Phenylobacterium montanum: one gene and its partner. The protein of the gene in region 1 interacts with the protein of each later gene in a pairwise test. Links are inferred from orthologs where the notes say so. Each region holds a gene or a part of one and is shown in the gene's direction. Other genes may lie near its edges.

Evidence for each region. The genes of interacting proteins can lie anywhere in the genome.
Region 2: the proteins of rpe (region 1) and dnaN interact in binary tests that used the Escherichia coli proteins (3 or more experiments, as listed by UniProt). The link is inferred for Phenylobacterium montanum from one-to-one orthologs.

The regions. Positions count from the first base shown.
Region 1 is NZ_CP073078.1:3,485,560-3,489,326, reverse strand. Bases 502-3,499 are described here. They hold rpe (ribulose-phosphate 3-epimerase), read left to right. Parts: upstream 502-1,668; coding sequence 1,669-2,331; downstream 2,332-3,499. Other genes in these bases: KCG34_RS15655 (heparinase II/III family protein), read left to right, coding at 2,342-3,499; KCG34_RS15665 (carboxymuconolactone decarboxylase family protein), read right to left, coding at 951-1,520; KCG34_RS15670 (SDR family NAD(P)-dependent oxidoreductase), read right to left, coding at 502-948. Outside these bases: KCG34_RS15675 (C40 family peptidase), read left to right, coding at 1-132; more of KCG34_RS15670, read right to left, coding at 145-501; more of KCG34_RS15655, read left to right, coding at 3,500-3,767. UniProt on the Escherichia coli protein: Catalyzes the reversible epimerization of D-ribulose 5-phosphate to D-xylulose 5-phosphate.
Region 2 is NZ_CP073078.1:3,230,289-3,233,886, forward strand. The notes cover bases 458-3,286. They hold dnaN (DNA polymerase III subunit beta), read left to right. Parts: upstream 458-1,227; coding sequence 1,228-2,346; downstream 2,347-3,286. Other genes in these bases: dnaA (chromosomal replication initiator protein DnaA), read left to right, coding at 458-1,002; recF (DNA replication/repair protein RecF), read left to right, coding at 2,387-3,286. Also shown: more of dnaA, read left to right, coding at 1-457; more of recF, read left to right, coding at 3,287-3,538; gyrB (DNA topoisomerase (ATP-hydrolyzing) subunit B), read left to right, coding at 3,535-3,598. UniProt on the Escherichia coli protein: Confers DNA tethering and processivity to DNA polymerases and other proteins. Acts as a clamp, forming a ring around DNA (a reaction catalyzed by the clamp-loading complex) which diffuses in an ATP-independent manner freely and bidirectionally along dsDNA.

The DNA.
Region 1 (3,767 bases):
TCGGAATATGCGGCCAGGTGCTACGAGGCGATCGGCGTCGAAATCCCCTGGGACCAGCGCGGCTTCATCGCGCCGGCCGATTTCGCGAACGATCCGAAGACCAAGGCGCTGGCGCAGTTCCAGACGCGGTGAAAAGGAGGCCCCTCACCCCACCCGGGCCGACATCCCCCCGTCCACCGGGAGCAGCACGCCGGTGATGAACCCCGCTTCGTCCGAGGCCAGGAACAGGGCCGCGTGCGCCGTGTCCCAGGCCGTGCCCATCTTGCCTCTCAGCGGCACCCGGGCGTTGCGGGCGGCGCGGACGGCTTCGGGGTCTTCGCCGCGGGCGTTGGCTATGCCGGCCACGGCCATGGGGGTGTCCATCAGGCCGGGCAGTATGGCGTTGCAGCGGATGCCGTGGGCCGCGTTGGCGTTGGCGACGCTGGTGGTCAGCCGGTTCATGCCCGCCTTGGAGACCTCGTAGGCCACCTGGTTTCCCCCCGCGATCGAGGCCAGGGACGAGATGTTGACGATCGCCCCGCCGCCCTGGGCGCGCATCACCGGGATGGCGTGGCGGATCATCAGGAAGGCCGACTTCAGGTTCACCGCCAGAATGCGGTCGAAGGCGGCCTCGTCCGCCCGGTGCGCCGGCCCGTCGCCGCGCCCGCCGATGCCGACATTGTTGACCAGCACATCCAGCCGCCCGAACTGCGCCCCAGCCTCCGCCACGGCGGCGGCGCAGTCGCCGTCCCGGGAGACATCGGCCTCGAAGGCGGCCGCCTCGCCGCCCTCGGTCTGGATCATGGCCACGGTCTCGGCGGCGCTCTCCAGCCGCCGGTCGATGCACAGGACCTTCGCCCCCTCGCGTGCGAAGAGGAGCGCCATGGCCCGGCCGTTGCCGACGGTCTCGCCCGGGGTCTGGCCGGCGCCGGTGATCAGGCAGGCCTTGCCCGCGAGCCGCCCGGCCACGGTCAGAACCCCTTCAGGTCGGGATCGAGGGTCTGGCCCTCGTCGAGCTGCACCCCGAAGCTGTTCAGCAGCATCGAGACCTGAGTGTACTGGCCGGCGGTGAACACCAGGTCCATGGCCTGGCCCTGGTCGAAGTGCTTGAGCAGGTCCGCCCAGGACGGCTCGGTGACGAACTGCTGGTGGTGCAGGTCGTCGGTGGCGCGGATCAGGGCGGCGTCGGCCGCGCTCCAGCCCGGCGCGTCGGCGCCGGCCTTGATGCGCGCGATCTCGGCGTCGGTCAGGCCCGCCCGCTGGCCGATCGGTACGTGCTGGGTCCACTCGTAACCCGCCTTGCAGAGGTAGCCGATGCGCAGGATCACGATCTCGCGCTCCCGGGCGGGCAGGCTGTTCTTCTTCGACAGGATGTAGCTTCCCCACCCCAGGAAGCCCTTCATCGCCGCCGGCTTGTTCAGGAAGGTGCGGAAGATGTTGAGGATCGCGCCGCGGTCAGCCATGGGCGCCACCAGTTCGCGCTGCTCGTCCGTCCAGTCGCCCTCGGCCACGGGCGCGATGCGGGGCTTGGTCAGTCTCATGCGGCGTCCTTCCCGTGTATGTCTGTGGGTCTATCTGACCGCCATTCACCCGCCTTCGCCAAGCGGGATTTCAACCGGAACCCGCCTCAGGCGTTTGCATGGCGCCGGCGGCTTGCGCCGGCCCCGCGCCGCGCGCTAACTCCGGCTCATGAGCAGACCCCCGATCATCGCCCCGTCCATCCTGGCCTCGGACTTCTCCAAGCTCGGCGAGGAGGTGCGCGCCATCGAGGCCGCCGGCGCCGACTGGGTGCATGTGGACGTGATGGACGGCCACTTCGTGCCCAACATCACCATAGGCCCGGACGTGGTGAAGGCCCTGCGCCCGCACTCAAAGCTGCCCTTCGACGTGCACCTGATGATCGCCCCGGCCGATCCCTATCTGGAGGCGTTCCGCCAGGCCGGCGCCGACCTGATCAGCATCCATCCGGAGGCCGGGCCGCACCTGAACCGCTCGCTGAAGCAGATCCGCAAGCTGGGGGCCAAGGCCGGGGTGGTGTTCAACCCCTCGACCCTGCCCGAGACCATCGAATGGATGATGGACGAGGTCGACCACATCCTGGTCATGTCGATCAATCCCGGCTTCGGCGGCCAGAGCTTCATGACCTCGCAGCTGAGGAAGATCGAGCGCCTGCGCGGCATGATCGAGAAGGAGCGCCGGCCGATCGAGCTGGAGGTCGACGGCGGGGTCACGCCGGAGACCGCGCGGCTGTGCGTCGACGCCGGCGCCACGGCCCTGGTGGCCGGCACCGCCGTCTTCCGCGGCGGGCCGGCGGCCTATGCGGACAATATCCGCGCCTTGAGGGGAGGCTAGGCCCCTACCTATGGCGGGCGAGCGGACACGGCTGTGGCTTCCGGCCGTGGGGCGCGCCCTGGCCGGCCAGGCGCGCGCGGAGTGGCGCGCCACGCCCATGGGCCAGTCGGGCCTGTCCGGGCCCAGGCCCCTCGGCTTCGCCATCCAGCCCCACAACGCCCGCCCGGCGACCCGCGAGCGCGGCGAGGCGCTGCTGCAGGGCCGTTTCGACCTGGCCGGCGAGACCCTGGACCTCGGCCCCGGCGGCGATCCCTGGAACCGGCCCAGCCCCAGCCTGGCCTTCGCCGAGCGGCTGCACAGCTTTGACTGGCTTGTCGACCTGATGGCCCACGGCGAGGCCGGCGCGCGCGAAGCCCTGCGCCTGACCCTGGACTGGAAGCGGGTGTTCGGCCGCTGGAACCCCTTTTCCTGGCGCGCCGACCTGGCCGAACGGCGGGTGTTCAACCTGGCCTGCGCCGGCCGGGCCATGCTGGCCGGCGCCTCCGACTTCGAGATCGGCCAGCTCTCGGACAGCGTGGCGCGCCAGGCCCGCCACCTCCTCAGGCTCAAGGACGAGCCGCCGCGGGCCGCCGAGCGGTTGAACGCCGCCGCGGTGGCCGGGATCGCCCTGGCGGGGCCGGCGGGCGAGGCGATCTACATCCGGGCCCTGCCGCGGCTGGACCAGGCCCTGGCCAAGGCCGTGGCCCCGGACGGCGGCCACATGACCCGCTCGCCCGAGGCGGGGCTGGAGCTTTTGCTCGACCTGCTGGCCCTCGACGATGGCCTGTCGCAGACCGGCCACGCGCCGCTGGAGCGGGCCACGCGCGCCATCGACCGCCTGTCGGGCGCGACGCGCTTCTTCACGCTGCCCGACGGACGCCTGGGCGCCTTCCAGGGCGGCGAGTCCTCGACCCCGGCGCGGATCGCCGCCGCCCTGACCCACGAGACCCCCGCCGCCAAGGCCGAACCGCAGCGGGACGCCCCCTTCAGCGGCTATCAGCGCCTGACCAGCCCCGGCATGAGCGTCTTGATGGATGTCGGGGCCCCGGCCAGCGGCGCCTGGAGCCTCGCCGCCTGCGACCAGGTGGGCGCGATCGAGGTGGTCTGCGGGCGCGAGCGGCTGATCGCCAACTGCGGCTGGAGCCCGCGCAGCCACCGCCCCGGCCCCTGGCGCCAGACCGAGGCCGCCTCCACCGTGACCCTGGGCGAGGCCGGCCCGGTCGCGCCCCTCACCGGCTATCTGGCCGAGGCCCTGGGCGCCCGGCTGGTCGGGGTCGCCGGCCAGATAGCCTGCCATCGCCGCGAGAACGAGGCCGGGATCTGGGTCGAGGTCGGCAACACCGGCTGGCTGGCGGCCACCGGCCTGACCCACGAACGACGCCTGTTCCTCGACAAAGCCCTGGGCGAACTGCGCGGCGAGGACCGCTTCATCCCGGCCGAGCAGGCCCAGGCCCAGT
Region 2 (3,598 bases), 260 kb from region 1 along the record:
GTACCCGGCCCGGCCAACGAATTCGCCCACTCGGTGGCGAAAAAGGTAGCCTGCTGGAGCGACGGCCACTTCAACCCCGTCGTCTTCCATGGCCCCTACGGTTTCGGCAAGACGCACCTTCTGAACGCCATCGCCTGGGAGGCCATGCGCGCCTCGCCCGGCCGCAAGGTGATCTACCTGACCGCCGAGCGGTTCCTGCAAAGCTTCGTGCGGGCGATGATGGACCGCACCGGCCCGGCCTTCAAAGACGAGCTGCGCGCCGCCGACCTGCTCCTGATCGACGATGTGCATTTCATCGCCGGCAAGCAGTCGAGCCAGGAGGAACTGTATCATACCCTCGCCGCCCTGACCCAGGACGGCCGCCGGGTGGTGTTCACCGCCGACCGGGCGCCCAACGACCTGACCGAAATGGATGCCCGGCTGCGCTCGCACCTTCAGGCGGGTCTGGTCTGCGGTATCGAGCCGGCCGACCGCACGCTTCGCCTCGGCATCCTCGAGCGCAAACTGGTCCAGCTCGGCCGGCCGATGGGCCAGCCTGGCCTGAACGCCCGGCCCGAGGTGCTGCAATTCCTGGCCGACCGGTTCACCGACAGCGTGCGCGAGCTGGAAGGCGCCCTGAACACCCTGGTCGCCCGGGTGGGCGAGCGGGTCGAAGCGCTGAACCTGGACGAGGCCCAAGCGATCCTTCGGCCCCACCTGCGCGGCGCCGAAAAGCGCATCACCGTCGACGACATCCAGAAGGCGGCGGCCGAGCACTACGGCATGAAGCAGGCCGACCTGATCTCGGAACGTCGCAATCGCGCCGTGGCCCGTCCGCGCCAGGCGGCCATGTGGCTGGCCAAGACCCTGACCACGCGCTCGTTGCCGGACATCGGCCGGCGCTTCGGCGGGCGCGACCACACCACCGTGTTGCACGCCGTGCGCCGCATCGAGGCCCTGCGCCAGGAAGACCCCCAACTGGCCCGCGACCTGGAAGTCCTGACCCGCAAGCTGCGGGGCTGAAGCCACCCCCCTTGGGCGGACGACGAGCCCCTTCTTCCGTCCGAACGGCGGGGGAAGGGGCTTGCTTGGCTTTGGGCGCCTGGCGAAGCGGCGGCCTTCCGCCGAATTGGTTTTGCGCCGCCCGAACCCTCTTCCCCGGCGTTGCTTTTCAGTTAATCTCCCCTCCCCTTTAAAGGGTCGCGGAGGAAGGAATCGCCGTCCGCGGCCGCAGATTCGGACGTCCAGATGCAGCTTACCATCGAGCGCGCGGCTCTGCTGAAAGCGCTGGGGCATGTTCAGAGCGTCGTCGAACGGCGCAACACCATTCCCATCCTTTCCAACGTGCTCCTGTCCACCAGCCGCGATGCGCTCGCGCTGTCGGCGACCGATCTCGACATGGAGATCATCGACGAGACGCCCGGCCGCGTTGACCAGCCCGGCCAGATCACCGCGCCCGCGCACACCCTCTACGAGATCGTCCGCAAGCTGCCGGAAGGGGCCGAGGTCGAGCTGCGCTACAGCGGCGAAGACCCACGCCTGACCATCGCGGCGGGCCGCTCGCGCTTCAACCTGCCGGTGCTGCCGGCGGGCGATTTCCCGGTGATGTCCTCGGACGGCCTGTCCAGCTCGCTCAGCATCGACACGGTCGACCTGATGCGGCTGATCGACAAGACCCGCTTCGCCATCTCCACCGAGGAGACCCGCTACTACCTGAACGGCCTCTACCTGCACACTGTCGTCGACGGCGGGGTGACCAAGCTGCGCGCCGTGGCCACCGACGGCCACCGCCTGGCCCTGGCCGAGATGCTGGCGCCCGAAGGCGCAGTCGGCGCGCCCGGCGTCATCGTGCCGCGCAAGACCGTGCAAGAGGCCCGGCGCCTGCTGGAAGACGCCGGCGAGACCGTCGAGCTGCAGGTCTCGGCCCAGAAGGTGCGCTTCGCCTTCGGCCGCGCCGCCCTGACCTCCAAGGTGATCGACGGCTCCTTCCCCGACTATGTGCGGGTGATCCCCAAGGACAACACCCGCATCCTGACCGTCGACAACGCCCTGTTCGCCCAGGCGGTGGACCGGGTGGCGACCATTTCGGCGGAGAAGAGCCGTTCGGTGAAGATGACGGTCGAAAGCGGCCGCATCGTGCTCACCGTGCGCAACATGGAGGCCGGCCAGGCGGTCGAGGAGATCGAGGTCGACTACGACGGCGAGCCCTTCGAGATCGGCTTCAACGCCCGCTACCTCTTGGACGTCTGCGGCCAGATCAAGGGCGAGACCGCCGAGTTCCGCTTCGCCGACCCGGCCTCGCCGACCCTGGTCCTGGACCCGGTGGACGCGGACGTGCAGTACGTCCTGATGCCACTGCGCGTGTAGAACCCCTGCCCAAGGGGAGGGGCCCTGCGCCCCTCACGCCATGACCCGCGCCGTCCTGCGCCAGCTGACCCTGACCGACTTCCGCGGCTATGAGCGCGCCGCCCTGCCCATGGACGGGCGGCCGGTCTATCTGTTCGGGCCCAATGGGGCGGGCAAGACCAACCTTCTGGAGGCGGTCAGCCTACTGTCGGCCGGGCGGGGCTTGCGCAACGCCGCCATCGCCGAGATCGGCCGCCGCCTGCCGGGCGAGGCCGCGGGCCGCGCCTGGGCCGTCGCGGCCGAGGTCGAGAGCGACCCCGCTGAGGAGCCGGTCCGCCTGGGCACGGGGACCGAGGCCCCCGGCGCGGCCCGCCGGCTGGTCCGCGCCCAGGGCGAGCCGGCGATGCCCGGTCGCCTGGCCGATCACCTGCGCCTGGTCTGGCTGACCCCGCAGCAGGACCGCCTGTTCCTGGAGGGCGCCAGCGAGCGGCGGCGCTTCTTCGACCGACTGGTGTTCGCCGCCGAGCCCGGCCACGCCGCCCAGGCGGCGTCTTACGAGAAGGCCCTGCGCGAGCGCGCCCGGCTCCTGGCCGAGGAGGGGCCGGACCCCGACTGGCTGACCGCGCTGGAAGCGCGCCTGGCCGAGGCCGGGGCGCGGATGGCCGAGGCCCGCGTCCGCACCCTCGTCGCGCTCAAGGCCGAGATCGACGGCCGGGCCGACCGGCCCTTTCCCCAGGCCGACCTGGACCTTACCGGCCCCTTCGAGCAGATGGCGCTCGCGGGCGCGCCAACCGAGGAGATCGAGGCCCAGATCGCCCGCGCGCTCTTGGCCGGGCGCCCACGCGACGCCGCCGCCGGGCGCAGCCTGACCGGCCCGCACCGCACCGATCTTTCCGTCCGTCATCGGGAAAAGGACCGCCCGGCCGCCGAATGCTCCACGGGTGAGCAGAAAGCCCTGATTTTGAACCTGGTTTTGGCCCAGGCTGCGCGACTTTCGGGTGCGAAATCCGCACCGAATCCTGTAGTGTTGCTCGATGAGGTCGCCGCGCACCTGGACCCGCTCCGGCGTGCGGCCCTCTTCGATGAAATCGAGGCGCTGGGCCTGCAGGCTTTCCTGACCGGGACCGAAGAAGCGCTGTTTAGCGACCTGAAGGGGCGAGCCCAGGGCGTTCATGTGGACGCCGCCAGTCTCGCCATTGTGGACGACGAATGACCGACCAAACCCCCGAGACCTACGATCCCTCCAACGGCGCCGACGACTACGGCGCCGACA